2 regions of the Paenibacillus sp. BGI2013 genome follow, and region 1 is predicted to be linked to the other one. Evidence: a T-box and tRNA genes for the amino acid it is inferred to sense, from the RefSeq annotation. Region 1 holds a T-box; the other holds one or more tRNA genes.
The links. A T-box is a leader RNA that pairs with one kind of tRNA and senses whether it is charged. The one in region 1 lies ahead of CXK86_RS19420 (valine--tRNA ligase), so its partner is inferred to be a tRNA-Val.

Region 1 (16,172 bases):
TCATAGGTACACCGCTCCTTGGCGTTTCTGTGATGCTTGCCGTATTATCCATTGTGGCTGAAAGACGCTGGATTCTACTCTTGGATCTCAAAGTTATTGCGACAGGTCTTGCTATAGCCATCTATGTGGGGTACTTCGTATCCAAGAGAAGGAAACAGTTCTCTACAATTATCATGGCAAGATGGACACTGATTGGGTACGGATTTGTCATTATAAGTTTTTTATCCAATGCGTATTCAGCGTTTCATCGTTGGACGGGAGAGTGAAGGGGATGGACCGTTACACGCCGATATTTGTGTATACTTCAGGCAAAAAGTGCTGCGTGGTTGGTGGTGGACGTGTTGCCGAACGTAAAATTAAGGGATTGTTGCATGCTGAGGCACAGATTACGGTCATTAGTCCGGAGCTTACTCCCGTATTAAAACAACTGCATCATGAATCCCGAATTCAATGGATAGACCGGTCCTACCGCAATGGAGATTTGCGGGGGGCCTTTCTCGTATATGCAGCGACTGACCGTTCAGAGGTCAATTCAACTGTGGTTCGGGATGCTGAGGCTGCGGGCATACTGGTGAATAACGCGATGTCTTCGGAGCACAGCAGCTTTATTACACCAAGCGTGGTAAGGCGTGGGAGATTAAGTATAGCCATATCCACAGCAGGAGCGGGACCGGCAGCAGCTGCGGAGATACGTGCCACACTCGAACGACAGTTCGGTGATGAGTATGAGACGTACCTTGAGTTTTTGCACCAGATGAGGACTGAGGTGAAGTCACGCGTATCTTCTTCAAGTCTCAGAAGTACGTTGCTTCGGCAATTAACTGAAATGCACATATTAGAAGATATTCGTACAGGCCATTTTCGGTGGTGGACCGAAGAAGAAATCGGGGACTGGATATCCCGTAATGAGGAGGATGTGTAGATATGCGTACAATTAAAGTTGGAAGTAGACAGAGCGCGCTTGCGCTAACCCAGACAGGCCATGTCATTCAGGATTTACGCGATATTTGTGAGCGGGAAGGATTAGCTTTTGACTTTGAAGTACATAAGATTGTTACCAAGGGAGATCTCATTCTGGATGTAACGTTGTCAAAAGTGGGCGGCAAAGGTCTGTTTGTCAAAGAGATTGAACAGGCGATGCTTGATCGTACGATTGATATGGCTGTGCATAGCATGAAAGATATGCCTTCCGAGTTACCCGAAGGATTAATCAATGGTGCTATTCCTCGTCGTGCAGATCCACGGGATGCGCTGATCTCCAATGGTGGACTTACTCTGGATCAACTGCCAGAAGGAGCTAGAGTCGGAACAAGCAGTCTGCGCCGGTCGAGTCAATTAAAGGCCTATCGTCCAGATTTGCAATTGGAATCGATTCGCGGCAATATTGATTCCCGTTTGCGGAAGCTGGAGACCGAAGGATTCGATGCGATTATTCTGGCAGCTGCAGGATTGTACCGTATGGGCTGGGAAGACCGGATCACAGAGTACCTGACGGAAACAGCTTGCCTTCCGGCAGTGGGTCAAGGCGCGCTTGGTATCGAATGTCGTGAAGACGATGAGGAACTATTGCACTTGCTACAGCTGTATAACGATCCCGAGACAGCATTTCCTGTACAGGCGGAACGCCGTTTTCTCAGTGTATTGAATGGGGGCTGTCAGGTTCCGATCGGTGCTCATGCGGTGTGGGTGCCTCAGCAAGATGCAGATTCCCTGAATGGTGAAAACACGTTACAATTAACAGGTATGGTCGGCACGCCGGATGGTGGACTGATTCTTAAGGAAGCTATGATCGGCAAGGACCCGGTTCGTCTGGGTGAAGAAGTGGCGTGGAGATTGATCGAACGGGGAGCAGAGCAGATACTGGCAGAAGTTAGGGGATGAAGACATGGTGGGAAAGGTCTTTTTGGTAGGGGCAGGTCCTGGGGATGCAAAGCTGATTACGGTAAAAGGGTGGGAATCCATCGGGAAAGCCGATGCTGTAGTCTATGATCGTTTGGCAAGTCCGAGATTGTTGAAACAAATGAAACCCGGCGCAGTCAAGATTTACGTGGGCAAGCGCCCGGATCGGCATACGATGAAACAGGAAGAGATCAATCAACTGTTGGTTGATCTGGCTCTTGAAGGCAAGGTTGTGGTTCGGCTTAAGGGCGGCGATCCAACTATCTTTGGACGTGTGGGCGAAGAGGCGGGTTTGCTGCACAAAAACGGAATTCCGTTTGAGATTGTACCTGGGGTTACCGCTGCAATAAGTGTACCTGCGTATGCTGGAATTCCTGTGACTCACCGTGACTATGCATCTTCCATCTCTATTATTACGGGGCACGAGAGTCCGGACAAGCTTGATCGCAGTATCCATTGGGATAAAGTGACGAATGCAACGGGCACACTTGTATTTATGATGGGGGTTGCCAAAATTGGATATATCAGCGAACAATTGATTCGTCATGGTCGTCCAGCGCAAACACCGGTAGCTCTGATTCGTTGGGGAACACGAGCGGAACAGGATACCCTTACAGGTACCCTTGAAGATATAGAAGCGAAAGTGATCGCAGCCAATTTCCAACCACCAGCTGTTATTGTGGTGGGAGATGTCGTCAATCAGCGGGAACAATTGAAATGGGCAGAAGCGCTGCCGCTATTTGGCAAACGAATTCTGGTAACCCGTGCTCGCAGTCAGGCGAGTGAACTGGTGAATCGCATTGAGGAACTCGGCGGCGAACCGTATGAGTTTCCGGTTATTGAGACGGTCATGCCATCCAGTGAATCTGCCAAGCAAAGTGTCAAAGACGCCTTCAGTGCTTTAAATACCTATGACTGGGTGTTTTTCACAAGTGTGAACGGCGTGGAGTTTTTCTTCCGCCATCTGGAACAGGAAGGCAAGGATATTCGCTCGGTTCATCAAGCGAGAATTACTGCCGTAGGACCTTCCACAGCGGACGCTTTGCGCAAACATGGCATCGTAGCTGAAGTTGTCAAAGGTCCTTTCCAGGCCGAAGGCATGCTTGAGGCTTTTGAAAGCGAATTGAAGGAAGGTCAGAGAGTATTGCTTCCGCACGGTGATCTGGCACGTACGTGGTTACGTGATCAGTTGAGAGAACGAGGACTTCAGGTAACCGAAGCCATCACCTACGATACGATCCTTGCTGGTGAGGATGATGACGAACTGCTCAAGCTACTTGAAGAAGGTGGAATTCATGCGGTGACCTTTACAAGTTCATCGACGGTTACCAACTTCATGAGTATGTTGAAACGTATGGGGTTGCAAGACCCACTGCCTTTATTGAAAGATGTGGAGGTTGCGTGTATCGGGCCTGTTACAGCGAAAACGGCAGAAGCCGCTGGACTAAAGGTTACACTGATGGCAGAGGAAGCAACGATGGATAGCTTGATCACAGTGCTATGCGACTGGAAACGGACAGGCACCAAAGAAGGCGCTCTTCGAAATTAATACACATGTAATCATGTCAACATATGAAGCGTGCTGAATTCGATAGGATACCAGCGCGCTTCCCTTTTTGCTCTATTTAACTTTCAGGGAGGTTTTACACGTATGAGTTTTCCAATTGTACGGCATCGCCGTTTACGTCAATCCACAGGTATTCGCAATATGGTCAGAGAGACCCATCTAACCGTGGATGATTTTATTCAACCAATCTATGTTACGTATGGAGAAAATGTAAAATCTGAAATTAAATCCATGCCTGGCGTATTCCGCTTCTCGCTGGATCGTCTTCAGGAGGAAGTAACGGAAATTGCCGAGCTGGGAATTCCAGCCGTGTTATTGTTTGGTATTCCCGAGACTAAGGACAGTGTGGGTTCATCTGGCTTTGCTGAAGATGGCATTGTGCAGGAAGCGACGAGATTGATCAAATCCTGGTACCCGGAACTGCTGGTTGTTGCGGATACTTGTCTGTGTGAATTCACGGATCACGGTCACTGCGGTATGGTACACACCGTGGAGATTGACGGTCACATCTGCGGAGATGTGTTAAATGACGAATCACTGGATCTACTCGTGCAAACGGCAGTGTCTCAAGCCAAAGCAGGAGCGGACATTATTGCACCATCCAACATGATGGATGGATTTGTACAAGCGATCCGCGCGGGGCTGGATGAGAATGGATTCAGTCACATTCCGATTATGTCTTACTCTGTTAAATATGCATCCGCGTTCTATGGTCCATTCCGTGAAGCTGCGGATTCCACACCACAATTCGGAGACCGCAAGTCATATCAGATGGACCCGGCGAACGCGCGTGAAGCCTTGCGTGAAGCAGAGACGGATGTGCTCGAAGGAGCGGATATGCTAATGGTTAAACCTTCGCTGTCCTATCTTGATGTCATGCGTACGATTAAGGATCAATTTGATCTTCCGCTTGTTGCCTATAATGTAAGTGGCGAGTATGCCATGGTGAAGGCGGCGGCGATTCAAGGCTGGATCGATGAGAAAAAAGTTGCCATGGAAATCCTGCTCAGCATGAAACGCGCAGGTGCAGATATGATCATTACCTACTACGGAAAAGACGCTTCACGCTGGTTGGCTGAGAAATAAAATAAATTACATTGAGGAGGATATTCATGACTGCACAACAAGGTAATCGTCGCAATGATGAGCGCTCACGCAGCGCGTTTGAGGAAGCGAAGCAGTACATACCCGGGGGTGTGAACAGCCCTGTACGCGCATTCAAATCGGTGGGACTTACTCCGATCTATGCAGAACGTGGTGAAGGGTCCAAAATCTACGATATTGATGGCAATGTTTTTATTGACTATGTGGGATCCTGGGGCCCACTCATTATGGGACATGCACACCCTGACGTTGTAGAAGCTTTGCGTGAGACAGCCCTCAAAGGAACAAGCTTTGGTGCGCCTACCTTGCTGGAGACCGAGATGGCAAAACTGGTCTGTGAGCGTGTACCTTCTATCGATATCGTGCGGATGGTTAATTCTGGAACTGAAGCAACGATGAGTGCCATTCGACTGGCACGCGGGGTAACCGGACGCAGTAAAATTCTGAAGTTTGAAGGATCATATCATGGACATGCAGACAGCTTGCTGATCAAGGCTGGCTCAGGTGTTGCAACGCTGGGTCTTCCAGATAGTCCAGGCGTGCCTGAAGGCGTAGCTGTGAATACCATTACGGTGCCTTATAACGATCTGGAGTCCGTGAGACTTGCTTTTGAACGTTATGGTGAAGAACTGGCCGCTGTTATTGTGGAGCCTGTGGCAGGTAACATGGGGGTTGTTCCTCCGGCTTCCGGTTTCCTTGAAGGGCTGCGCAGTTTGACGACCCAATATGGCAGCCTGCTTATTTTTGACGAAGTCATGACCGGTTTCCGCGTAGGGTTGAACTGTGCTCAGGGACGGTATGGGGTTACACCTGACCTGACTTGTCTGGGTAAAGTTATCGGTGGCGGCCTCCCGGTTGGCGCTTATGGTGGTCGTCGGGATCTGATGGAACAGATTGCTCCAACAGGACCAATCTATCAGGCAGGTACATTGAGCGGGAATCCGCTGGCTATGGCAGCAGGGTATACAACGCTCAAATTGTTAACACCAGAGGTCTATGACCGTCTGGAGACATTGTCTGCACGTCTGCAAGCCGGATTCGAGAAAAATGCAGCTGAGACGGGTATTGCGATAACCATTAACCGTGTGGGTTCCATGGTTTGTCCATTCTTCAGTGCCGTTCCAGTAACCAATTATGATATTGCCAAAGAAAGCAATCTGGATCAATTCCGTCGTTATTTTGCGGCCATGATTGATCAAGGTGTGAGTGTTGCGCCTTCGCAATACGAAGGTATGTTTGTCTCTGGTGTGCACACGGAGCAGGATATTGACGATACGATTGAGGCGAATCGTAAAGCTCTTCAATCGCTATGACAATCAAAAGTTGGAAACGCCGCGGGGAATGGCTTGAGCTGATGCCAGGGAAAGCCGTAACAGGCAGCTCGGACAAACCGATGGCTGCAGAGCAATGGTTATTGTCTGAGCTTCAGTTTCCGGAGAAACTGCTCCGTCAGCTAAAAGCAAACCAAGGAATACAACTTGCAGGGGACCGGCTTCGGCTGGCCCTTTTTGCGTCCCAGCCAATCGATGTTGAGCCACGCTGGGCTGATGTGGATGTATTATATGAGGATGATTTCTGTCTGGTTATGCACAAACCTGCAGGCATGAAACTGCATCCAGATGGAAGCCGTACCGATCAGGCGATCACGCTGGATCATGTGGTTGCCTCTTATTATGAAATGAACGGAATACAGGCGAGCGTACGCCATGTTCATCGACTGGATGAGGATACAACGGGACCTGTCCTATATGCCAAAAATGCTTTTGCCCTCGCCAAACTGGATGAAGCGATGCGTCGTAAAGAGATTGGTCGCCATTATGTAGCTATTGCAGGTGGACAAATTCCCCTTGAACTCCACAAAATTGATGCTCCGATTGGCAAGGATAGACATCACAAGCAGCGCAGACGTGTCTCGGAAGGTGGACAGGAAGCTGTTACTCATGTGGAGACCGTCGAAGTGTGGGAAAGAGCAACCCTTGTACGATTAAAGCTGGATACAGGACGAACACACCAAATTCGTGTACACCTGAGTTACGCGGGACACCCGCTCATTGGTGATTCGTTGTATGGTGGTAGAGCGGATGCCATTGGGCGACAAGCACTTCATGGAGAGATGCTTAAGTTTAGTCATCCGTTAACCGGAGCGATGATTGAAGTGAACGACCGTTGGCCATCCGACTTCACACAATTGGCAGAGCGAGAGGGGTCTTACTAGTACACTATATAAGTTCGACTAACTATTTACACGAAAACGGAAAGGACAGAAACAACCAGAAGAAGTAAAGCGTTCGCCTAAAAGCTTTCTGAAAGAAAGCTACTTCGGAAGCATAAGCTATCCCCGGTTTTTCCCTTTGAAGAAGGGAATCAAAAAAAATCTGGGGATAACAGTGATCGGAAGGTTGTTCTGTCATTGGAGTGACAGTGTAAATAACCATGAGTTGAACATATATAGCAAGGTTTTTCAAAAGGTGGCATGCTCCTCTCATTCAAGGCATATAGATGGGGTAACGAAGGATTTGGACCATGGATCAGTCCCATGAGAAGGATCATGGTGAACATATGCCGAAAGGAGGACGCCACCTTTGTTGAATCAACCTTATGGTTTGCGGTTCGATATTTATGAGCGCGTTCATTTGTCTGAGGGAGTCCCTGCGATTGAGGAACTGGAGGAGATTGAACTATACCCGCGCATTCAAGTCATAGGGCAGGATGATCATGCCACGTTAAGAGGACATCTTTTACTTACAGGTGCGTACAGAGGAGAGAATGAGGCTTCAGAGGAGCTCAAACATTTCATTCCCGTGGAGATCACAGTGCCGCTGAACCGGGTCAGATCGATTGAGGATATTTCCATCGAGATCGAAAATTTTGACGTGGATCTGTTATCCAATCGCAGTCTGAACATTACAGGCGTGTTGTCGCTACGAGGTATCGAAGGTTTTCCTGTTGAAGAGCCACAAGTGTGGTCAGCAGATGAGTTTACAGTTGTTCATTCACCTGATGCTCAGCAATCCAACCGTTCCGATGAATCAGCACAGGCAGGTAGCGATCCCAACACATTTGCACAAGAGTACCTGCTCCAGCGGAGTGAGGAAGAGAGACTTACGAATGCAGCAGAACTTGCATATGGTGCTCCGGAATTCGCTGACCTGTCCACACGGGAAGAGACATTAAGGAATAGCGAAGAATGGCAGCAGGATTATGCGAATGCGTCATCCGCAGGGCCACTTCAATCTGAGGAGCTAAGTGCGGAGTACGTTAACGAAAACAGACAACCTGATGCAAATGAAGATCCCGCATCTCTGACAGCGAATGGAGATGAATTGGCATCTCATGAGCAATACAGCGAACCTTCTCCGATCTCGTCATTTATGGCTGAGACCGCAGATCGATTAGCTTCTTACCCTGAGTCGGAACCATTGTTGCCTCTGGAAGATGAGTCTTCGGGTTGGTCCGAGCCTTCCGTGGATGCATTGCCTGCGAACTCGAGAAGTGCAGATCAAGCAGTCTCAGAGCCTACTGCTCAATCATCTAATGAGTTGGCAGCACAGGATGTACCGGACGCACCAGAGGTATGGCACTTCGAATCAGCGAGATCTGTACCTCAGCAGGAGAATCAGGCAGTTGCCGATGTCCCGGTTGAATCACAGGCGGAGAACTGGCAAGGTGTATTTGCTTCGTCCGAACCAGGCAACGCTGAGGAAGATCGACCGTCTTTTGAAGCGACTGGGGTAGACGAGTTCGTACAGAACGAAGCATTTGTTCCTGAACCTGTGGCTGAGACGGAAGACAAGCCGGAGCTGAAGGTTGCTTTTGGCAGCAAAAAAGAATCCGCACCACGGCAAGAAGAGGGCGTAGGTATCTCTTCCTTGTTATCCTCCGGTAGAGCGGCACGCGATGCTGAAGTGGAGCGAGGCGATGAGGTTCCTGCGGGTGTAGTACAGGAAGAAACGTATCCAGCGGATGATGTGGAATGGAAGAACCTGTTCCTGGGAACGATCGTGGACCAGACCCCATTCCGCAAGGTGAAACTGTGCATTGTTCAGCGAGAAGATACACTGGATGCCATTGCAGATCGATATCAATTGAGCACGAGGGAACTTCAGTTGTATAACCGATTATCTGAGCAGGTTGTGGAAGAAGGTCAGATATTGTACATCCCTTAATCCGTAGTTAAAGCCTTCGTTACGACCCGTGATCCCCTTGAGGATTGCGGGTTTTTGCATAATTCGTCCTAAACCTGCATTCTAGCGCTCTTTATCCGCTGTTGTCAGGTTGACTATCGCGCACGAGCAAGGTATGATGTGTGTAGGTTTTTTGAAGAACAACGTGGAACGGGAGTAGTAGACAGTATGACCTTTCAGAGAGTGGAATTGCAGCGCTGTGAGATTCCGCAGGAACCAACTGATCGAAGTCGCCCGGGAGTTGCCTGTTTGAATACAAGGGATGAATGAGATTTATCGTCATTTATTACTGAGGTAGGATGGGCCGGTAGCAGCCGTTATCTGCTTGAAGTGTCACGTCATGTACAGAGGGTGAAGTCTATCTTGCTGTAGGCGTGAAACAAAGGTGGTACCGCGAAAGCTAACCTTTCGTCCTTTGATGGATGAAAGGTTTTTTTGTTTTTTTGGCGAAGATGATGAAGTAACGGAGGAATGACATATGTCTGAGGAAAAAAAATCAGCTGCAACAGAAATGCCGACCACTTACGATCCTAAGGCGGCAGAGGATAAATGGTACTCCACCTGGATGGAACGTGGATATTTCAAAGCCGGTCAACGTAAAGATGCCGAGCCGTATACGATTGTAATTCCACCCCCAAATGTGACCGGGATGCTGCACATTGGGCATGCGCTTGATTTTACACTGCAGGATATTCTGATCCGCACCAAACGGATGCAAGGTTATGACGCACTGTGGCTTCCGGGTTCCGACCATGCAGGTATTGCTACCCAAACCAAAGTGGAGCAGAAGCTGCGTGAAGAAGGTCTGACTCGTTATGATCTGGGACGTGAGAAGTTTCTGGAGAAGGTATGGGACTGGAAAGATCAATATGCCACTACCATTCGTCAGCAATGGGGCAAAATGGGATTGTCGCTTGATTACTCACGTGAACGTTTTACGCTGGATGAAGGTCTGTCCCAAGCGGTTCGTAAAGTATTTGTTCAACTGTATGAAAAAGGCCTTATTTACCGAGGCAAACGTATCATTAACTGGGACCCGGTGAACCGGACAGCTCTGTCCGACATTGAGGTTGAATATAAAGAGGTTCAGGGTCACCTGTACCATCTGCGGTACCCGCTCAAAGACGGAAGTGGCTACGTTACAGTGGCAACAACGCGTCCTGAAACGATGCTGGGTGATACAGCGGTTGCTGTTCATCCGAAGGATGAGCGTTATGCAGATATGATTGGTAAAGTACTTGTACTGCCTATCATTGGACGCGAAATTCCAATTATCGCTGATGATTATGTGGATAAAGAGTTTGGAAGTGGTGCAGTTAAAATCACGCCTGCGCATGATCCAAATGACTTTGAAGTAGGTCTTCGTCATGATCTGCCTCAGATTACGGTAATGGATGAGAGCGGCACTATGAATGCTGAGGCAGGCAAGTATCAGGGACTGGATCGCAGTGACTGCCGCAAGCAGATTGTTGCTGACTTGAAAGAGCAGGGCGTATTGATCAACATTGAGGATCACACGCATCAGGTTGGACACAGTGAACGTACCGGAGCTGTTGTTGAGCCGTATCTGTCTACACAGTGGTTCGTTGAGATGAAGCCACTTGCAGAGAGAGCGATCAAGAAACAACAGAGCGGCGAAGGGGTTAATTTTGTTCCAGATCGTTTTGAGAAAACCTATCTGAACTGGATCGAGAACGTTCGTGACTGGTGTATTTCCCGTCAACTGTGGTGGGGACATCGTATTCCTGCCTGGTATGATGAAGAAACGGGTGAAATCATCGTATCTGCTGAAGATCCAACAACGCTGCCAGAGTATGCTGGGCGCAAGCTCAGACAGGACGAAGACGTACTCGATACTTGGTTTAGCTCCGGCTTATGGCCATTCTCCACACTAGGCTGGCCGGAAGATACGGAAGACCTGAAACGTTATTATCCGACAAGTGTACTTGTGACAGGGTATGACATCATATATTTCTGGGTTGCACGTATGATTTTCACTGCATTGGAATTCACCGATGAGATTCCGTTCAAGGATGTGCTGATGCATGGTCTTGTTCGTGATGCAGATGGACGCAAAATGTCCAAATCACTGGGCAACGGTGTAGATCCGCTGGATGTGATTGAGAAATACGGCGCAGATGCAATGCGTTACATGATCTCAACCAGCAGCACGCCAGGTCAGGATCTCCGTTTCCGTTGGGAACGGGTGGAACAGGCTCGTAATTTCGCCAACAAGATCTGGAATGCTTCGCGCTTTGCATTGATGAATCTGGAAGGATTCACCTATGAGGAACGTGACATCAGCGGAGAGCTTGGTACAGCGGATTATTGGATTTTGCACCGTCTTAACGAAACTTCCCGCGATATTACGCGTCTAATCGAAGCGTATGAATTTGGGGAAACGGGTCGTGTGTTATATAACTTTATCTGGGATGACCTGTGTGACTGGTACATCGAGTTTGCTAAGCTGTCCTTCTATGGGGAAGATCCGGTTGCCAAGAAGAAAACGCAATCCGTGCTTGCTTATGTGCTGGATCAGACCATGCGCCTGATTCATCCGTTTATGCCATACATCTCGGAAGAGATCTGGCAGCATCTGCCGCATGAAGGTGAGACGATTACGCTGGCATCATGGCCGGTATATGATCCTGCTCTTGAGAACCCAGAGGCTGTTGCCGAGATGAACCTGCTCATGGATACCATTCGTGCAGTTCGAAACATTCGTGCAGAAGTTAACGTGCCGATGAGCAAAAAGATCGAGTTGATGGTCAAAGCAAACAGTCCTGAGACGTCCAGCATCATTGAGCGTAACAGTCACTACATCAAACGTTTCTGTAATACGTCCGAGTTCGATAGTGGGCTGGATTTAAACTCACCGGATAAGGCAATGACTGCGATCATTACGGGGGCAGAACTATACTTGCCGCTCGCAGGTCTTATTGATATCGAGCAGGAAGTGGCACGTTTGGAGAAAGAGTTGGAGAACCTTGAGGGCGAAGTTCTCCGTGTAGAGAAAAAGCTGGCGAACCAAGGCTTTGTAGCCAAAGCTCCTGCCAAAGTTATTGAGGAAGAGCGCGCCAAGCAAGCAGATTATTCCGATAAACGGGATAAAGTGATTGCACGAATCAAGGAACTTAAAGGTTAATATATGTGGGTCGGATGGAGAGCCATTATGCCATCCGGCCGCTTTTTTCACTCAATCTCGGGACCGAAGGTGAATCAGATGACGGAATTAGACGGGACAGATGCAGCAGCTCCTTTACTTACGTACAACGAGGCCGTGGACTGGATCAATGGCCTTATTCCTTTTGGCATCCGACCTGGATTGGAACGAATCGAGAGTCTGATGTCCATGTTAGGCAATCCACACCAACGTCTCAAATTTATTCATGTCGCGGGAACGAACGGCAAAGGTTCGACTTGCGCTTTTTTGACGTCAGTGCTTCTTCAGGCTGGATATGATGTGGGTACCTTTACGTCGCCTTATATCACCAAGTTTACAAACCGTTTTCAATACAACGGTGAGGATATTCCTGAAGAAATCCTGCTTAAGCTCTCGAACCGATTACATCCACTAGTCATGGAAATGGCCTCCACTCCGCTTGGATCACCCACGATGTTTGAGGTGTCCACGGCTCTGGCGCTTCTGTACTATGCAGAGGAGTGTTACCCTGACGTTGTGGTATGGGAGACGGGGCTAGGGGGAAGGATGGACGTAACGAATATTGTCGCACCTGTTGTGTCCGTCATCACCAACATTGGTATGGATCATACGGATGTACTTGGAGATACGATTGAGCAGATTGCTGGAGAAAAGGCAGGTATTATCAAGCCGGGAGTACCCGTTGTGACTTGCGCGACTCAACCCGAAGCTGTGAAGGTGATTCAGGAGAAAGCACAGCAGCTTCAATCAAGCGTGTATTTGGCTGGAGATCAATTCTCTTATCATAGACTGGACAGCAATGAGAACGGACAATCTTTTCATTTTACAGGCCCGTTCCGTGATCTGGACGTTCGCATACGCATGCAGGGCTCACATCAATGTGACAATGCAGCGGCCGCACTTATGGTGCTTGAATTGCTTAGACAATACATGGCATTTATGCTGGATGACAACGATATTGTACTTGGACTGGAGAATGCTTTCTGGGCAGGAAGATTCGAAAAAGTCGTCGATGAACCCCGAATTGTGCTTGATGGAGCACATAATCCGGAAGGGGCAGAGTCACTGGCCAAGAGCATTATGGATGTCTATCCGCACAACAAGTTAATTTTGATGATGGGTATGTTGGCAAATAAGCATCACGAAGCGTATTTGCAGCATATACTGCCACTAGTGGATACGCTGATCCTGACCGAGCCAGATTTCCGACGCAAAATGGATGCAGCCGAATTGCTGCAGATTGTCGAACGGGTACGTCCCGCCATTGCGAAGCAGGAACTGGAAATCATCGTCGAGCCCGAATGGGCAAAGGCACTTGATCTATTGAAGTCACGGACGGAAGCGGAAGATCTGGGGGTGGTCTCCGGCACACTGTACCTGATTGCGGATGTGCGGGCAGCCCTTTTGCATCAAACCGATTCTGAAAAAGGTTGGTGAAAGTTTTGTTAAATACATCGGAACACGTTCATTTTATAGGGATTGGCGGATATGGCATGAGTGCCATCGCAAGAGTTATGTTGGAAATGGGATACACCGTTACCGGATCGGATGTCGCTTCACAGGAGTTGACCGAGAAGTTGGCAGCCAAGGGAGCGAAAATATATATCGGACATACGGCAGAGCACGTCACTGGAGCAGATCTGGTTGTCTACTCTACGGCAGCGCCTGCTGATAATGTGGAACGGGTAGCAGCTGCAGAGCTGAACATTCCGATTCTGCATCGTTCCCAGATGCTTGCACGTTTGTTGAACGAACGTAAAGGCGTGGCTGTAGCTGGGGCTCATGGTAAAACAACCACTTCATCCATGATTGCACTTGTTATGGATAAATGTGATACAGATCCGACATACATTATTGGCGGAGAAATCATGAATGTGGGTACCAACGCGAAGGCCGGTCAAGGAGACTGGGTAGTCGCTGAAGCGGACGAGAGCGATGGTTCGTTTTTGCAGTACCATCCATGGCTCGGTATTGTAACCAATATTGAGGCAGATCATCTGGAGAATTACAACAGTGATTTTGAGGAGCTCAAAAGGGCTTATGTGCAGTTCCTGAGCCAGATTCGTCCGGAAGGAACAGCGATTGTGTGTTCTGACGACGAGAATGTTCAAGCGATTTTGCCAGAACTCAAGTCACGGATTACAACCTATGGTATTGATCGTGCTGCAGATTATACGGCAACGGATATTGTATTGGGCGATCGCCGTATCTCCTTTACGATGAATCATCAGGGTGCTGCTATGGGCACGGTGGAATTATCAGTGCCGGGTAAGCATAACGTTTATAATGCAATGGCTACTGTGATTACCTGTTTGGAAGCGGGCATTCCATTTGAGAAGATTGTAGCAGCCATCATCCAATTCCACGGAGCCAAACGCAGATTCCAGGTATTGGGCGAGGCGCGCGATATGCTGATCATCGATGATTATGCTCATCACCCGACTGAGATTGAAGCTACCATTAGTGCGGCCAAAGCAACGGGCAAACGCATTATTGCGGTATTCCAGCCACAGCGTTATACGCGGACATTCTTCCTGCTGGATGCGTTCAGTCGTGCTTTCGCGGAAGCGGATGAGGTGCTTATTACGGACATCTATTCTCCTGCGGGCGAAAAACAGATCGAAGGGGTAACCTCAGCCCGACTGGTTGAACTGATCGTTCAAAACAGTAATGCTTCTGCACGTTACCTTCCTACAAAAGAAGAAGTGGTAGCTGATCTGCAACATCGTCTGCAGCCAGGAGATCTTGTGATTACGATGGGCGCAGGTGATATTTGGAAAGTCGGCGATACACTTGCCAAAGGTTTGAAATAGATCAATTGAGAAATCGCCTGTCTTCGATACGAAGCAGGCGTTTTTTGCGTTATATGGAATGTATTCTCCAGTCTCTGCATATAGCTTATATAAATGGGACAAAGGAGAGGGTACGGGTGAGCAATGCTAGAATGACGTTTCGCTTCGGGGATCATGAGTCGGACAAGCCTGAAAACAAGAGGATATCTGCGTCCAGTCCATTGGTGACGTTAAGTGAAGAATTACCGCATAATCAACCGCTAACGCCTAAGATGGATACAACCCCATCATGGACGCCTGAGGATATCCCCGGAGACTGGGGAGAGACGGTGCTGACAAGCTCTACTGTACCTGAACCTGACGAGCGGGTGAGTCATGATTCGAACTTGAACTTGGATGAGGGCCATTATTTTGGGAACCGTTCCGGTTACGGTTATGTTAATCACACTGATAATCCGGAGGAAGAGCGTCGTGATCTGTCCAATGCCCATGATGATCAGGGCCACGACTGGCTTGCAGATTCGGAGAACTATTCCTATAAACGCAATCGCCCTCCAAGGGGCTGGAAAATGATTGGTTCTGTCACTGGTGCACTTGTTACCGGAGCACTTTTTGGTATGGTTATTCTTTCATTTTTTAATAAAGAAGGAGCCGCGAAGCCAGGCGATCTTCTGCCCGTCAATCAGGCAGTTTCCACTGTGACGGGTCAGGAGGGGGCTGCAGGTACAGAGCAGCAGCTTCAGACAGCGGCGACTGGCAGTACGTATTATGCACTTCAATACGGCGTGTTCAGTTCTCCTGAACGAGCTGAGCAGGCTAAGCTTGAACTGGCTCAGGCAGGTATAGCCGCAGGTTCTGATCCTGAAGATGGCAATCGAGTATATGCAGGCATTTCGGCTGATCGTGAAGAGGCCAAGCTACTTAGCTCCAGGTTAAAAGCCCAGGGAGTTGAACTGTATGTCAAGGAGATTGTGAACCCTGAGATCAACCCGGCTATATTCGGTGGCAAACAAGAGGATGTGCAGCTTTTCTTCACAAACAGTTCTGCACTGGTGGAACAATTATCTACTTTGTCCATTCAGCAGCTGGGACAGTCTGCTCCGGCAGCAGTCTCTACAGAAACGATGACCGCGATTCAGAATAAGCACGAGTCATGGCTGACGGGATTGAATAGTCTTACACCTGGCTTGACCGCAGATGTACAACCTATTGTTGGTGGAATGGAGAAATCAATGAACAGTGCAATTACGGCTATAGCGGAGTACAACAAAAACCCGGATGATGTACACATGTGGTCCGTGCAGTCCGATCTGATGGAATATGTACTGCAGCAGAAAAAATGGCTCGAAGCGATAAAGCAGTAACATGCTCTTTCCCATAACAACGCTTGGAAATACCCATCCGGCAAGGAACTGGAAATAGTTCCCCTTGCCGGATTTGTGTTTGTATTGACGTACAAAACC
Region 2 (16,172 bases), on a different contig from region 1:
TCGCCTTCACGCGAGAGGAACATTTCTTCCATCTCTTCCGCCGTCGGCGCAGGTTCCTTTTGAAAAATGACACGCTGTTTGAACCCAGACACTTCCACGAGCCGAATGACTTCACCGAATAAAATATTCTCCACGGTCATCTGCTGATCCTTAAATCGCTTCACAACCGCATGCCCGCGTGTATCTCCAATTAGCTTCTCCAGCCACTCTGCAAGTTTTGCATCCTTAATGATATAATCTCCAGTCATCTTGTAGTTCCCCGTGCGCGTCTGTTGAAAGCGGAGCTTTACCAGCTTGCGGCCGGTCCGGACTGACAGGATAAAAAAGGATTCGTCCTCGCTCCAATATAGTGAATATCCCTCACGAATAAGGTCTCTGATCAAATTTTGGATATGCCGACGGTTGAACCGCAGCTCCAGATTGCAATATTCAACTTCATAACTCTTATTCACGGCACTCCCTCCATCTGTACCGGATCAACTCCGGCCCTCGTCTTCAATCGCTTCTACTCAATCGGCTTACCCTATTTTATACTTCATTTTATGTAAGGGTACTTGGTTATTTGACTATTTTTCACCGAAAGGACCGCCGGATTGCAGCTTTCCGCAGACGCACAGGGGCAAGCCCCCGATTATCGTGATATATTGGACGCGAAAAAGGGAGCCCCACAACCAATACAGTTGGTGGAACTCCCTTTTCTTTTGCTTATTTGGCCGGAGCGGTGCGAAACGGATTGCGGGATAACACAAAGTGCACAACGGCAAGTCCTGCCATGACGATGGCACTGCCGATGAATGGAGCCGGATGGCTCACGTGGTCCCACAGCAGTCCGGAAACAATGGGGCCTACAACCATGCCTGATCCCTGCAATGTAAGGAAGAATCCCCAGATCGCACCCCGCTCCCCTTTGGGAATCAGCGTGGCTACAAAAGCATTCCAGGCGGGCAAAATCATGGCATAACTGATGCCCACCAGCATGACAACACCAAACACCACCGGAATGGATGTTATGGAGGAGAATGCAAACAGACTTGCCGCCGCCATCAAAAAACCAACATTCAGGAACGGTTTCGTCCCAAACCTGTCTACCATTTTACCAACAGGCAGCAAGGCAATAACGGTTATTCCACCACCCGCAATCAGCAACAAACTGTATAGATTCGGTGAGATGTGCAGGTCTGTGCGTGTATATAGCGTGATTACTGGACTGAGCAGCCCGATGACAAACGACTGCATAAACAGGGCAGGATAAACCAGTGGATTAACATTAAGTGTGCTGCGTACCCGTTGCAGTGTGTCCTTCACACTCTTTTGCAGCCGGATGAACGGCGTGAGCAGATTTGGTTTGGCTGGATATTTCACATCACTATTCTTCGCTGCTTGCTCGGCATGCTCTCCTTCAACAATGACACGTCCAGGAAGAATCATGGCCACCAGAATAACGAGAATGGCACAACCCATCAGCACGAGGAATATGGTGCGATAATCATGATGCGTGCGCTCCAGTAGCCAGTTCATGCCTATAGGTCCAAGCCCCGTTCCGCCGAGAGCAGCCATCTCCAGCGCCCCCATTGCTGTACCATTTTTGTTCTGTGGGCCTGACATCGCCGTCACGCCTGTCATGGCGCAAGGCCAGAGTGGTGACGTACCAATGCCAAGAATCAGACAGGCCATGGCCAGTCCAACGGCACTTTTGAGAAAAAGGATCATAATAACAGCGATTAAGGTACAGATTAATGCTGTAACCATCGTTGCGCGGAACCCGATCCGTTCTGCTGCCCAGCCGGAAGGCGCCCGAAACAGATTATCTCCCAAATATTGAAGAGCAAATGCCACACCAATGACGCCTGCAGACAGACCCAGTATATTGTCCATATACACCGGCAGAACTGCTACCAACAGGGCCCCTTTGATAATTTCAACTAGAAAAAGTGTCAGCCACATCGCGATAAAAAATGGTGATCGCAAAATTTTGGCTGGTTTTGTATCGGTTTGCATTCTTTTTCCCCTTTCGGCGTTCATTTGCCTATTCCCTATCCTTAGTGTAACCGTGGGGAATGTGTCCAAATCTCGGCAATTCAAAAAATTGTCGATTATACTGTTGCATTCGGTTCTTAATTTGCTATACTCATCTTTGTTTACCAATTTTATTAGGAAGGGTTGTGACAGCACTGATGAATCACCACCGTACGCCGCTGTTTACCGCTTTAAAAAATCATGCGGCACTCAATCCGGTACAGTTTCATATTCCGGGCCATAAAAAAGGATTGGGAGCGGATACCGAATTCCGTGAATTTATTGGCGATAATGCCTTCTCCATAGATTTGATTAACATCGCACCGTTGGATGACCTGCATCAGCCAACCGGTGTCATTCAGGAAGCACAGATTTTGGCAGCAGATGCCTTCGGAGCCGATTATACCTATTTTAGTGTACAAGGCACAAGCAGTGCCATTATGACCATGATTCTGTCTGTATGCTCACCGGGTGACAAAATTATTGTGCCCCGTAATGTGCATAAATCGGTTCTGTCCGCGATTATTTTCTCAGGCGCCAAACCCGTATTTGTTTCTCCTTCACAAGATCCCAATCTGGGCATTGACCACGGAGTGACCACACAGTCTATCCGTCGCGCACTTGAGCGTCATCCAGATGCCAAGGCATTGCTTGTAATTAACCCGACCTATTACGGCGTGGTTACAGATCTGAAAGAGATTGTTGAGCTGGCACACAGCTATCAAGTCCCTGTCCTTGTTGATGAAGCACACGGTGTACTCATTCATTTCCATGAGGATCTGCCGTTGTCTGCGATGGCAGCAGGTGCCGATATGGCTGCAACCAGTGTTCACAAGCTTGGTGGCTCCATGACACAGAGTTCCGTACTCAACCTGAACACGAAGAATGGGTTCGTGAATCCACAGCGTGTACAGACGATCCTGAGTCTGCTCACCTCAACATCAACTTCATACATTTTGCTTGCTTCACTCGATACATCAAGACGTAACCTGGCACTCCACGGTCGTGAGATTGCACAGAAGGCGATTGAACTAGCTGAGTTTGCCAGACGTTCGATTAACGATATGGATGGCCTGTATTGCTTCGGCAGAGAGCTGCTGGGTACAGAAGCGACTTTCAACTATGATCCAACCAAAGTAACGATCCATGTTCGCCATCTGGGTATTACAGGGTATGAGACAGAGAACTGGCTGCGTGAACATTACAACATCGAGGTTGAACTTAGTGATATGTACAATATTCTGTGTCTCATTACGCCAGGAGATACGGATAATAGTGTGGATATCTTGCTGAACGCTTTGCAGGATCTCTCCCGTACCTATTATCAAGTGAACCCGGCCCATGAACTGGTCGTAAAAGTTCCGGATATTCCACAGTTGATGCTGACTCCACGTGATGCATTCTACGGTGATACCGAAGTGATTCCGTTTAAGGAATCCGCAGGACGTATTATCTCGGAATTCATCTATGTCTATCCGCCAGGAATTCCGATCCTGTTGCCGGGTGAGGTTATCACCCAGGAAAATATCGACTACATCATCGATCATGTTGAAGTTGGATTACCCGTCAAAGGACCCGAAGATCGCAGCGTAACCAACGTTAAAGTGATCGTGGAAGCCGATGCCATTTTCTAGAACAATCTCCTTGCGCTGTGCAGGGGATAAACTTAAAGGACCAAGCCCTAGCTTGGTCCGTTTTTATTTTATGGGACAAGCGAGTTTGCATTTTCCCGTCTATTTCGTAGTTCAAACCGGTGGTGTAAATGCTCGTATACCTCTTGAAAAACAAACAAAAGGCCCCCTGAGATCAAGGAGCCTTCATGTTATGTTCCAAAAGAATGACTATTCTTGTGATGCAACGAGTTCGTTGTAAGCCGCTTCAACGCGGTTCCACTCTTCTTCGTCTTCAATATTGTAGAGCACCATTTCCTCGTCTTCTTCTTCCATACGCAGGATGATGCCGTCAGCTTCAGGATTGTTACGTTCCAGCAGGAGCGCATAAACATGCTTCTCCACGTCAAACGTCTCCACCAAAACCATCTCCACGTCTTGGCCGTTCTCGTCTGTTAATGTGAGAAGGACTTCTTCATGCTCGTGGTCGTGGTCGTGGTCTTGCCCGCATCCGCAGCCATCGCCGTGTTCATGTGTGTGATCGCTCATTGAAATACCTCGCTTTATAAATAGAAATTGTGTAACCCTGCATATCGTAACATGTTCAATGACACAGGTCAATTTAACTCACAGGGTTATTTTCGCTTCAATCGTTCAGCGCTGTAATGATTTTCTCCGCTACCAGGACGTAGCTGCTGTTTGCATTTTCTTTAATATGAAAGCCGACCTGATATTTGCCGGCACGACTGAAATCATACGTAAAATCATATGTGCGGAACCAGAAGTTATCCTTCTGGGTTGTAAGCTCCTGTGACTGGATATCCTTCACCTGACCGCTTGGATTGGTAATCGTTACTTTCACCGCAGCTACATCTGCTGTCAGACTGTCCACTTGTGAAAATACATTGAATTTCAGCTTACCTACGTTAACGTTGCCAAATACAGTGTCTCCCTTGAAGAGAAAAATATGTACATTCGGTTTGATCACCGTTACTCTCTTGTTACTGCTGTCCCATTTGACGACGCCTCCGGCTTCCCTGACAGGTACATAGGTCGTTCCATCAATGAGATAACCTCCATCAGCTGCTTCCTTGCCGTTAATGAGAACACGAATCTTCTCGTTCACCGAATCTGCAAACAATAAAGACCCGCCGAGCAAGGAGAATACCGTGACACAAAGCAATATTCGTTTCCATTTCATCCCGTCAATATTCCCTCCCCTGCTGCTAGCTGTTGTACATTTATACTGCAGATTCATCCACAAAGTTGCGCTGTTTTTCATCATTTTTCATTTTTTATCCAGAATTTTTTCCACCCCTTGGAATGCACAAAAAGAGGCGATCCTCATTAAAGGATGCCCCTGATCTATAATTGTTATATATACGGGATTATACGAAGAGTTTATGAAGAAGTATGGCGGGTCAATATACAGGGAACGCCCTTGCCTAAAGCCCCTTCAATTCTCATACGTGCAGCGTAATCCATACCTCGTGTACATGGTGTCTTACATCTCTCGCATACATCCGATGTGACCAACTTCATGGATACACGTATTTTATCACTCTTTAATGCGGGAGCTTTCTTACCTTTTGCCTTTGCCATCCCGGATTCCCCATTTCCCCAAGTGCTTACTGATGTAATGCATCATATGGGGATTCGCCCGGTTGTGTGTCTATTTAGAAAACGTATTTAAATAATAAAAATATGACAAGGAGGATACCTCCGAGAATGAGCCAGTTGCTGATTTCATACCAAATACCCTTGCCTCCGGACAGGTATTTCTGTTCATTCTCCTGATGACGCTGACGGTGGGTATCGGTCTCAGAGCCATGGGGTGGTTTGCTAAAATCCATCATAAGTACATTCCCCTTTCAGCAGTTTTGTGTAAACTTACTACCATTATAACCCACAATTGAGTGCGAAATTGATTTTTATGCATAAAAAACCAAAAAACCTCCGATTTCTCGGAGGCTTCTTATCAACAAATAGTATCAGTGATTACGCGAGTTCCACGTTAACATTCACGTTCCCTTTGATTCCTTTGGAATATGGGCAGTAGTCATGGGCAAGTTTCACAAACTTCTGTGCTGTTTCTTCATCTAGACCAAGGATTTTAACTTCCAAATCGACTTGAAGCTTCACGCCGTTATCCTCAGAGTCCGTCACCAACATTACGGTTGCAGCTACCGTACTTCTTTCAATCTCAACTTTGTGTTTCTTCAATTGAAACTCCAGTGCGGAGTTAAAACAAGCACTATATCCTGCTGCAAACAACTGCTCCGGATTGGTAGCTGTCGTCACTTGTCCTCCGAGTTCAGGCGGTGCAGCAACATCCAACATAAACACGTTATCTGGGGATTGTACGATGCCTTGACGTCCACCTGTATTGATTACTGTAGTTTCATATAATGTTTTCATTTGTGAAAACTCCTTTAGTTAATTAGATTTATTTTGACTAAAATTTGATCTCATTTGTATCACCAACAATTACATTGTACACAATTTAATTGTGTATGTAAATAGTTAATATAAAAAATAATATAGTTTAAAACACGTTTGGAGAATAATTCTTTTCTAACCCCGGACAAGCCCAAGCCTAAAGTCAGTGCACTTTCTGAGTTGTTCGCTGTATCCACCAAACTTGGCCTGACTTCATTCTCTAAATAAAAATGGTACCCAAACACTGCACTTCATTTTCAAAGCGTCCGTGTTTAGGTACCAAATTACTGCACGTATATCTTTTTACCGATCCATACAGATAATCTATTTATTCTCATAGTCATTCCAATTCAAATCATGCACCTTATTCATCTTCAGATGTCTTCCCAGTTTGATTAATTACTCCAGATATCCACTTTCATCTGTGCACATTTGAAATACTTGGCCTCGGCCTTACTTGTAGTCAGCTTCAAAAGACATTGCAGTTCTCCATGTTGGAACAACCCACCGCTAAGGTCAGCAGCAACACCGCCATATTGATCATCCGCACCAAGCCATACCGACGGTCTCTCGAACCCAGCTGAGAACTGTAATCCGGTACAGAGCAACACAGTGAGATTCTTACGGTTCTGTGCTTCATCTCCTGCTACGCCATGTGTGGTGAAGAACACCATGTTTTGATTAAAATCCGTGTACGTTCCATCTGCTTTATAGGCACGGACCATACCATATTTCTGATTTACGTTTTGAAAAAAAGTGATTCCGGCCTTGCTATCCTTCGATTTAATGCCAACCTGAACTGAGATTCCAATGTTCCCGTTTAATTGTAGCGCTTCCAAAGTGATTGCAATTGCTGTTACTTTCGAGCTGTCAATCAGATGTTTCATTTTTAACTCTGCCGTGGCTCCTGCCGTTGTCGGAGTTGTAACGGTAATGGTCCCTCTGTCGGGCAAAGGCTCAAACGTAGGGGTGCCCACCACCTCCACCCAATCCGGTAACGTTCCGTAAAGAAAATCGGCCACAAGCTGTTTGTGAACCTTTCCAAAGGGCACAATCTGACCCGCTGCATCACGTATAACCATCTCTACACCCCCACCGAATAGGCTACACCGATATTATGATCGGTATTGTAATACACGTACACTACACCGTCCATAACGGACACCATCAAGGACTGCATGTTGGTCGTTTCCCAATCCAATGCCGGAAAATATATATCTGTAGGTTTGTCCAGCAGTTGACGAAAGTCTGCACTGATCTTGGCAATGGCAGGCCGAGCTACCGTCGTAACCCCACCGGAAGCATAAGCTGATAACATACCCAGCCACCACATGCTCCCTTTGTACATAAATACACCAGCATTGGGTCTCGAAATGTTTTCTCCTGCACTTAAAGTGGCATCATTCCCACCCATTAATGGTCTTGGATCAGCTAACCAGCTACGTCCGTCATGTGAATGCCAGATACATTTACGGCCAAAGTCACCACCGCCCATCACCGAGAAACCGATCCATTTGCCGCCATTTCTGAAACACGAGAAGTAACCGGTATGACCATCACCTGGGAACCCGGGAGGTTTGTCCAAAATCAAACCCACTCTTGTCCAGTTGATCATGTCTACAGAGGTCGCAAGTGCCGTCGATTGATTGATCCCCAGTCCGTTTTGTTGATAATACATAAAGAACAATTGTTCTTCATCGTTCCAGATCACAAATGGAGTTTCCGTCGAATTCCCAACCACAGTATCGAGATACACCTGTCCGTGTTTGGTCCATGGTCCTGTCGGGCTGTTCGAGTAGGCTAGTCCAATTCCTCCGATGTGATTATGATTGGTAGAATACGTAGCATAATAATCTGCTTTTGCATCAGGGATAAGCCCCTTCACCTTGATCGCCCGAAACCAATAGATCGATTGAAGACCCGCCATTGCAGCAGTATACATAGGATTGTCCATTTTTTTATCAAATTGAGGCGTGTACATCCGTCTGGTTTCTGCATCACAATAATCATAAGGCGCAACGGCCCTGCTTGCCTTCATCGCTGCGTCGAGTGCTGTCTGAGCAATATTTTCAGTCATAGACATGGGAACTCAACTCCTTCGTGAGCAGGGTATTACCATTTACCGGTCGCGAATATAAAACATCCGAAGTGTCCTTTAATAGGATTGAAAAATCAACAACATTATCCTCATTCGTAGCGGGCTCCAGAGTAATACAAATGATAGGACAAATTCTAGCATTATATGAATACGCTTTCATCTTGTTCATTCCTTTATTTCCTTTACAGTTGTAATCAGCAACTGTCCCTTTCATTGGTACGCCCGGATAATGTTGATCCTTCATATTAATCCCTCCTATTGTTTTCTCCCGATAAGTATATTCATGAAGTTGCCTTTGTGTTAAAGCATTATGCCCATCTTGCAGCCTATTATTCTAAGACTGGTTCTCATATAAAACATAAACAGGCTAACCAATACAAATTGGCTAACCTGTTTGAACGAAGAAACTGCAAAACCGATTCCTTATTACTCCGCAAAAAGTGAAGATATGGGATTCGCAACTTTTTTATTGGATTTCTCCTTGCCTTGGTTATCCATTACATAGTACTGGTAAAAGTCGTTAGTGAATCCGGTAGACTCCTGTATTTTCAGCTTAAAAGCTTCAAATGCCACATCACTCAGATGATCCTCATTCCAGAAATAATGAAGCATCAATCGATTCTGGTTATAGGGATGTTTGATAACGTATGCACCCGCGGCGAGAGGTTGATTCATGGTATTTTTCCAAGGAAAACCCGTCTGTTTCGTTCGATCAATAATGTTGAATTTTAAAGCCTGCACCAATCCGTTTGACTTGGCATTGCCAATGACAATAAGGTTGCTGTTGCCGATCTCTTTTTTCATCTTTTGCTTCAGTTCCTTGCGATCCCTTATAATGTCGTATTTCATACCAGTCATATCAAGGAATCCGGTCAACTGATTAACCATATCTTCCTGCTGTTTAGTTGCAAGCTTACTCACCTGATCGCTGAGCACAATGGTTAATTCCTCGCCTTGAAGGGCTTTGTCCATCAATCGATTCATCACTTCATATGGCAGATTAGGAACCATACCCATGACAGCCTGATATTGCACTTGTAAGACATCATGCACATAGGCGGCGGTCTCTTCCTGTGATAATTGGTATTCCGGCTTTAAGACAAAATCAGGCTGATATAGGGCCATCTGCATTTCTGAACGTATTTCTTTACCAAGCACATCTTCAATGGTTTGAAGCAGCCCCTCTACCGTTGCATTTTGGTACACGTAGCGTTTGAAATATGTCCTCATCAACTCGTCAAATTTCTCTTCACCGACGGAACGGTAAAGCTGATAGATCGCTTGTCGCCCCTTCTGATAATATACCAAACTTGCCAAATCCCCAGCTTCATCGTTTGTTGACGCAATCGCCATATCTACGGGTGCAGTATCAAACTGTATGGATCTGAACCCATTTAGCTTGTCTCCCTGTTTCTCGGCAAAATACACCATGGAGAAATCGGCAAAGCCTTCATCCAGGAAGGATTCTGTCTCCGAGTTATTACCGATCAATGCATGGAACCACTGATGCGCTATTTCATGAACAAATGTGGTGTCTTCTTCTGGAATAGCACCATTTTGAATCTGTCCCATCTGGATGAGCCTCGCGTACTCCACGGCAACGCCTTGTACATACGTCTCGACAATTCGGAACTCTGGATAGGGATACTTGCCATATTTCTCACTATAAAAATCGATGACCTTGAATGCCTGATTAATGTACCGGTCAACTATCTTTTTCTTGGATGGATCATCGTTATAATAGTAGTATTCCACCGTCAGACCGTTACGGGTAACACTCTCCAATTGAAGGTTTGGACTAGCAAAGAATACAAACTCCCTTGTATTCTCGGCCACAGCAGACACAATCTTACGACCATGTTCTGTACTGTCTTGAGTGGTGATCGTGCCCGGCATGGCTACCTGATACTCATCAGGAACATTGAATTGAACTTCAAAGTCCGATGAGGTGTAATAATCGCTCTCAAATGTTCGACTATACGGCGCCTTGTTCCATTGATGCTTAACCTCGTCATATACAGACATCACCGAGAACCAGTGTGCACCATTGATCATGTCCTTGTAGTAGGAAACTCGCTGTGAGCCATAGGGTATATTCAACTGAAACTCCAGTTGGAATGATACAGATTCGCCTGGTTGAACGGGCTCTTTCAACTGCACGGTCAACGCTTGGTTTTCCTTATGGAAATCCAGCGATTGGCTATTTGCTGTTACAGCCTGAATATCGATGCCACCCAGAAAGTCCGCCGCTGTCTTCTCCGGATGTTCTTCACTAATCTTCTCATTATGCTGTTGGTACATGCTCGCCTGTGTAGACTTGGAGAGGTTTGCGTCAGCATATGTATGAAGGACCAGCTGCTGGAGTGCATCCTTGCTTGTGTTGCGATACGTTACCTTCTCGCTCCCCTGGATCGTCATTTCCTTCTCATTTAATCGAGCCTGAATCTGGTATTGAATTGGCGTCTGCTCTAAAGAGTCTTTAGGTGTGTTATATATCTTCGTAGATACAGGTGCTGGGCCTGCTTCCGCGGCAACAACCCCCATGTTGGCAAGTGGGCTTGCTGCCAGTATTAAAGCCAGTGTACCCGCAATCCCTACTCTGGCTAACTTTGATGTAAATGGACTTGAATAATTCATAAGTTCTCTCCCTCTTCTGTTCTATATTGACCTCAGAACCAAGTATAGAAGACGAACCTTACGCTGAATTTATGTTTTATTTAAGTTTTGTTTAAAAAGAGGAAGAGAAACTGAAACTATCGCAAATCGCATTCATGTTTGTATGTAAAAAAAAAGAAAAGAAGCCTTACAATGTAAGGCTTCTTATGTATGATCTGTAGTGGGCTCGAACCACTGACCCCTACCCTGTCAAGATAGTGCTCTCCCAGCTGAGCTAACAGATCATGATATATAATTGTTTCCCAATCAAGTAACAGTATCATATCAAGTAACCGTGTTCATTGTCAATGATTTATTTGGTTATAATTCACCCGAAATGGTGCACAATAAAGGAAAGATTACCATTTCTACAACGAGGTGAATTCCCTATCAGAAACATAACAAAACGGTCAAAATCCAATAAATATACATTTACCAAATGCTTCTTTCTCTTTGCTGGGCTTATGATTCTCATTACTACCGTTACGGGTTGCGGCTTGGAGAAGGATGAACATACGGTACAATTCCAACAATTACAACAGCCCAATGAAAATAGTGAGTCTCTGCCCGTCTGGCTGGACGTATACTCCAAATCTGTAATTCAAGATGTGTATTCTCCGCGAGGAAGCAGTGAAGTCTTGCCGTGAAGGTTAACAGGTGAATTACTCATCTTCATCCCACTTGCGTGAGTATGCTTTCTTCGTAACGTAATACAACAGAGTAATCATTCCCGCCGACATTAACAATGTAATTACCATGATGCCTGTCATGCCCATCACTACCCCCTCCTCTCCCAATATGTTCCAGACTTCACTATACAGGAAAAACATTTTTTTGTATAATTCAGTCTGATATGTCGCGCAAGAGCAGAAAGAAGGAATGGAATTGGCAGCTGAGATTAGTTATGTATCGACAGAAGAACAACTGGAGCAAGCCCTGGGAATTCGCCATCACGTTTTTGTGATCGAGCAACAGGTGCCTGCCGAGATTGAGATTGATCAATATGATGTCATCAGCCCGGATGTGCATCATGTATTGTTAAGTACGGATGGCCAAGCTGTAGCCACAGGACGTCTGATCTATTACAGCAAGGATACGGCCAAAATGCAGCGGATCGCAGTGCTTGAATCTCATCGTTCATTTGGTTATGGACGTGTGCTTCTGCTCGCGATGGAGGAGCTGGCACGTGAACTCGGCTTATCCTATTCTGTACTGGATGCACAGTGTCAGGCACAGAAATTCTATGAAAAACTGGGTTATGAAGTGATTTCAGAAGAACCTTTTTATGATGCAGATATTCTGCATGTTCATATGAGAAAGAGCTTGTAAAACCTCGACGTTGGCAGCTCTTATCAGCATATGATGCATACTTCCGAGGAAATCGGATAGGCTAATCAGGTAGACAGATTCCTATCTCGTCATATAAGGAGAGTGTGACATCATGGATCAAACGACACGCGAGAGTTTCACAGCCGTACAGAAAAATGGTGACGGTGACCTGACAGCTTTTCAAACTTCAGCAGGACGTGTACTGGATTATCAGCAGGCACTTGCAGAAGTAAAAGCTGGCGCTATTGCCGGTGTGAATGTATTTAAAGGCAAGGATGGCGAAATGTACATTCGCGGAGATGCTGACGGTGACCCAACCAACAACCTGGACCAACTTCCCCATTTCTAAAATAGATGCACATGTCGTACATGTGTGACACAGTAAGCGCCGATCCGGTTATCCGGGTTGGCGTTTTCTTATTATGATTAGTAGTCCGTAAAATATTTTACGGAATCACCGGAAGGTTGGCTTTTGCGAATCGGCTGTTGTACCTGTTCCCATGCCTGTAAAATCTGTATCCCCTCGAGATTAGACCGGTTCTCCCAGGCGATGTGCCCGGTGCGTTCAAGCTCCAGCAAAGACTCATGAATGTAAGCTCTGCTTCGTCCCGTCTTGTTCTCCAGTTCATCCATACGCGGCAGCCTGCGCCGTTGTCCTGCATAGTTCACCATAATACGCAAAATCTTGCGTTCAAAGTCGTTCAGCATACTTTACCTCCCCATTCAGATCGGTAACAGGACGCCATGCCAGAATACCTTGCTCCAGAAATGTTCGGGGTGAGCCTTCTTTTCCCGCTGATGCTCTAATCATCCCGCCACGTACACTGTTAATTCGAATCTGTCGCTGCGTAATCTGCCCTGCACGATCCATGTAGACAAGCTCCACCATCTGGCCAATATATTTCCCTAGCATAATCATCCCTCCGATAAGAACGTTTGTTTGTATTTCATATTATATGCGAACATAAGTTCTTTATTCAATAGTAAAAAAAGGATTTTGTAAAATAAAAAAAACCAGACTTTCACCTTAATGATTAAGGCAGTCTGGTTCATAACGGATCAGTGCCGATCCGATTCGGAAAATTGTACTTTCTTTAATTGCTGTGTAAACGGATTAAAATCAACATTCACATAGACTGCGAATTGTTTGCCGTCTTTCGCACGAACCCATAGCTTGAACTGTTCCCGTGATTGATCTGCTGTTAGAGAGGTGCGACCGATATGCTTATAGTCCAAAATATCCACATTATACTTGGTCTGTGTTTCTTTGACCGCAATAATTCCCCACTTCGCATAATCAGGGATGGCGGCGCCTGTGCCTGATGTAATTCCGGCTAAACTCAGAACTACCGACATGACGGTAACGATGAGCATTCTCATTTCACTCACTCCTTGGGACAATATGTTTCTGTTATATTGCCCGTCCGGGTTTCATTTTACACGAATAAACGAAAGATCCAGGCCAGTGGCCGTAGGGAAAAAGGAACCACATGAACAAGTCGGTCAAACGAATCAGGAGGCTCCGTCCGGAAACTCATTCCCCAGTCACCCGAGAAAAAGTGTTGTTGTGTCTTCGGCTCCTCAGGACGATCCAACCCGTATTTCTTTTCAAGTAACTGCCGTGTTTCTTCATCCACCTGAACCTCATTCGTAACGACATATGCTGTGGCAGGCTCGCTGCTTATGTACATCTGAATCATTAGAAACATCACAATCCCAACTATTTGTATCCAACGCTTGTTCATCTCTTACTCCTTTATGGATTCATGACTCTCTTCTCTTGTACGTGAAGACTCGTTTGAATGTTTGATTATACATAAATTTGACCGTATTGGAAATAACAAATGGGAGAAGAGTTGGGGCATGCGTTATGCGATGCTTAAGTCCCATTTGGTTGATTTTTTGTTTAAAAAACCCAATAGACGTGTAATAGGCCATGACAGAGTGACTCCACGATCTGAAACCCTACACGATCTGCAATACTAATTTGAGGAGGTTACACCCGAATGTTCAAACGCTTGGATGAAATCCTGATTGAGATTCCCAATGTCGAGAAGCCAGATCCGAATGCTGCGGCAGCTATACAAGAATTACTCGGCGGCAAATTCGGAGAAATGTCAACGTTGAACAACTACCTCTATCAATCATTTAATTTTCGATCCAAAGAAAAGCTGAAGCCCTTCTATGACCTCGTCATGAGCATTACGGCCGAAGAATTGGGTCATGTTGAACTCGTGTCTCATGGCATTAACAAATGCCTCCGAGGTTCAACCGAGTACAAAGAACCCGACGATACACCGCTAGGTTCCGTGAAAGATGCTCGTCTGTCGTATCACTACCTGGCAGGTGCACAAGGCGCAATGCCTTTTGACTCTATGGGTAATCCCTGGACGGGAGCAAACGTCTTCAACAGTGGTAACCTGGTCGAGGATCTGCTGCATAACTTCTTCCTTGAATGTGGCGCTCGTACCCATAAAATGAAAGTATATGAGATGACGGATCACCCGGCAGCCCGGGAAGTGGTTGGTTTCCTGCTGGTACGTGGCGGTGTGCATGTTGTCGCATATGCAAAAGCACTTGAGATTGCAACTGGCGTAAATGTGACCAAGCTGGTTCCTATCCCTTCACTGAACAACAAAGCCTTCAACGAGGCTCGCAAATATGAAGAAAAAGGGGTACACACCAAACTGTACACCTATAGTGATAAAGATTTCAACACGATCGGCCAGATCTGGAAAGGAACCCACCCCGAAGATGGACAACCTCTTGAAGTCATCCAAGGGATACCTGAAGGATTCCCGATTCCAGAAGCTCCTGCGGTCGAGGAAGAATTTGCACCGGGCATCTCACAAGAAGACTTTAAGGAAATTGCACGTCGTCTGAAAATGGCAGGGAATATTGCGGATTAAGGAACAATTTGTTTAACAATTTCTTTCCCTATATATTGTTAACTCTATGTTTATGTGAAGCCCTCGAACACTGCTGCTGAATGCAGAGAGGATTTGAGGGCTTTGTTACAATCAATTTTTGATACCATTTTATGATGCAAAATAAGTATTTTGTATGCCGTCATTTTCTGAGAATTTAGCTGTAAAAGTAAACCGGATCTCTGCTCACATCGTTAAACTTAGTTAAACTCCAACACCGATTCCTCCCGCTGACTCATGACTTCAATTAGCATGTTGGCACCCAGACGAAAACCTTGTGCAAACGCTGCTTCCGTATGCATGCCCTCACATCTGCCACACAAGTCAAATAACTGTTCAAGCTCACGGAATTCTTCCTCGCTCAATCGATTCTTCCACTGCTCTGTCAGAGCTGCAATCTGCCGTCCTAACGCTTGGTATTCAGGATGTGTCGGCATCATCATCTCAGCCGGTCGAAGTCGTCCATTATATAATGCTTCTAATATCGAATTCATGTGCATCCTCCTGTATATCAATTCGCACCTCACTTGAATGAACGTTCTGCACATGGTAGGATATTTATGCAGTCGCTCATTTAAGTGATTGCGGGATAGGAAGCAGCGTGTTCTTCGTGGGACTCAAGCTGCTTCCTTTTTTATTTTTGGAGCTCGTCGTAAATCTTCTCAATCCCTTTGCGAACGATGTCTGATCGATTCGTATTCAGCTTCTCAGCCGAAATATCGAGCTTGTTCATAATTTCCTCGTCGACACGTATATCAATCGTTCTGCTTTTGGGTTTGTCAGATTTAGGCCGCCCCATCTTTTTGGCGGACATTGCTTCACCTCTTTTTTTGTCCTGACAACAATATATTATTGTCAGGACAAAAAGTCAATGTAATTGTAAAACATGCTTTCTTTTCTTATGGATTGCAGACTTTTAGACAGAGTTATATCATCATTTGTAGGCTTGACTAAATTCATACCTCTGAATTTAATCAGTCTGTTGACAAAAAAACAACCTTGAAAGGTATGAAGCCCTCCAAGGTTGTTAGAGTACAATTATATTGTTGTACCAACTCTTTTTCTGAATACATCCTATCTCAATCCATTTTTTCTAGG

Region 2: it has a tRNA-Val gene. The T-box ahead of CXK86_RS19420 (valine--tRNA ligase) is inferred to sense a tRNA for this amino acid. The anticodon was not compared.

Annotation. Positions count from the first base shown of each region.
Region 1 is NZ_PJFA01000007.1:312,532-328,703, forward strand. It holds gene ccsA (cytochrome c biogenesis protein CcsA) at 1-266, shown strand, start outside; gene CXK86_RS19380 (precorrin-2 dehydrogenase/sirohydrochlorin ferrochelatase family protein) at 272-922, shown strand; gene hemC (hydroxymethylbilane synthase) at 925-1,881, shown strand; gene cobA (uroporphyrinogen-III C-methyltransferase) at 1,886-3,448, shown strand; gene hemB (porphobilinogen synthase) at 3,551-4,552, shown strand; gene hemL (glutamate-1-semialdehyde 2,1-aminomutase) at 4,579-5,883, shown strand; gene CXK86_RS19405 (RluA family pseudouridine synthase) at 5,880-6,785, shown strand; gene CXK86_RS19415 (LysM peptidoglycan-binding domain-containing protein) at 7,153-8,736, shown strand; T-box leader at 8,892-9,173, shown strand; gene CXK86_RS19420 (valine--tRNA ligase) at 9,233-11,899, shown strand; gene CXK86_RS19425 (bifunctional folylpolyglutamate synthase/dihydrofolate synthase) at 11,978-13,354, shown strand; gene murC (UDP-N-acetylmuramate--L-alanine ligase) at 13,411-14,730, shown strand; gene CXK86_RS19435 (SPOR domain-containing protein) at 14,847-16,073, shown strand.
Region 2 is NZ_PJFA01000003.1:21,177-37,348, reverse strand. It holds gene CXK86_RS07565 (hypothetical protein) at 1-452, opposite strand, end outside; gene CXK86_RS07560 (MFS transporter) at 706-1,998, opposite strand; gene CXK86_RS07555 (aminotransferase class I/II-fold pyridoxal phosphate-dependent enzyme) at 2,175-3,650, shown strand; gene CXK86_RS07550 (DUF1292 domain-containing protein) at 3,858-4,175, opposite strand; gene CXK86_RS07545 (stalk domain-containing protein) at 4,273-4,827, opposite strand; gene CXK86_RS07535 (hypothetical protein) at 5,303-5,482, opposite strand; gene CXK86_RS07530 (organic hydroperoxide resistance protein) at 5,625-6,044, opposite strand; gene CXK86_RS07525 (hypothetical protein) at 6,461-7,147, opposite strand; gene CXK86_RS07520 (glycoside hydrolase family protein) at 7,150-8,148, opposite strand; gene CXK86_RS07515 (hypothetical protein) at 8,135-8,407, opposite strand; gene CXK86_RS07510 (M1 family metallopeptidase) at 8,590-10,800, opposite strand; tRNA gene CXK86_RS07505 (tRNA-Val) at 10,991-11,063, opposite strand; gene CXK86_RS31820 (hypothetical protein) at 11,283-11,465, shown strand; gene CXK86_RS07500 (GNAT family N-acetyltransferase) at 11,704-12,147, shown strand; gene CXK86_RS07495 (DUF3892 domain-containing protein) at 12,260-12,496, shown strand; gene CXK86_RS07490 (hypothetical protein) at 12,574-12,855, opposite strand; gene CXK86_RS07485 (hypothetical protein) at 12,839-13,060, opposite strand; gene CXK86_RS07480 (DUF3889 domain-containing protein) at 13,207-13,527, opposite strand; gene CXK86_RS07475 (hypothetical protein) at 13,584-13,892, opposite strand; gene CXK86_RS07470 (manganese catalase family protein) at 14,154-15,056, shown strand; gene CXK86_RS07465 (DUF6809 family protein) at 15,275-15,568, opposite strand; gene CXK86_RS07460 (ribbon-helix-helix domain-containing protein) at 15,709-15,888, opposite strand.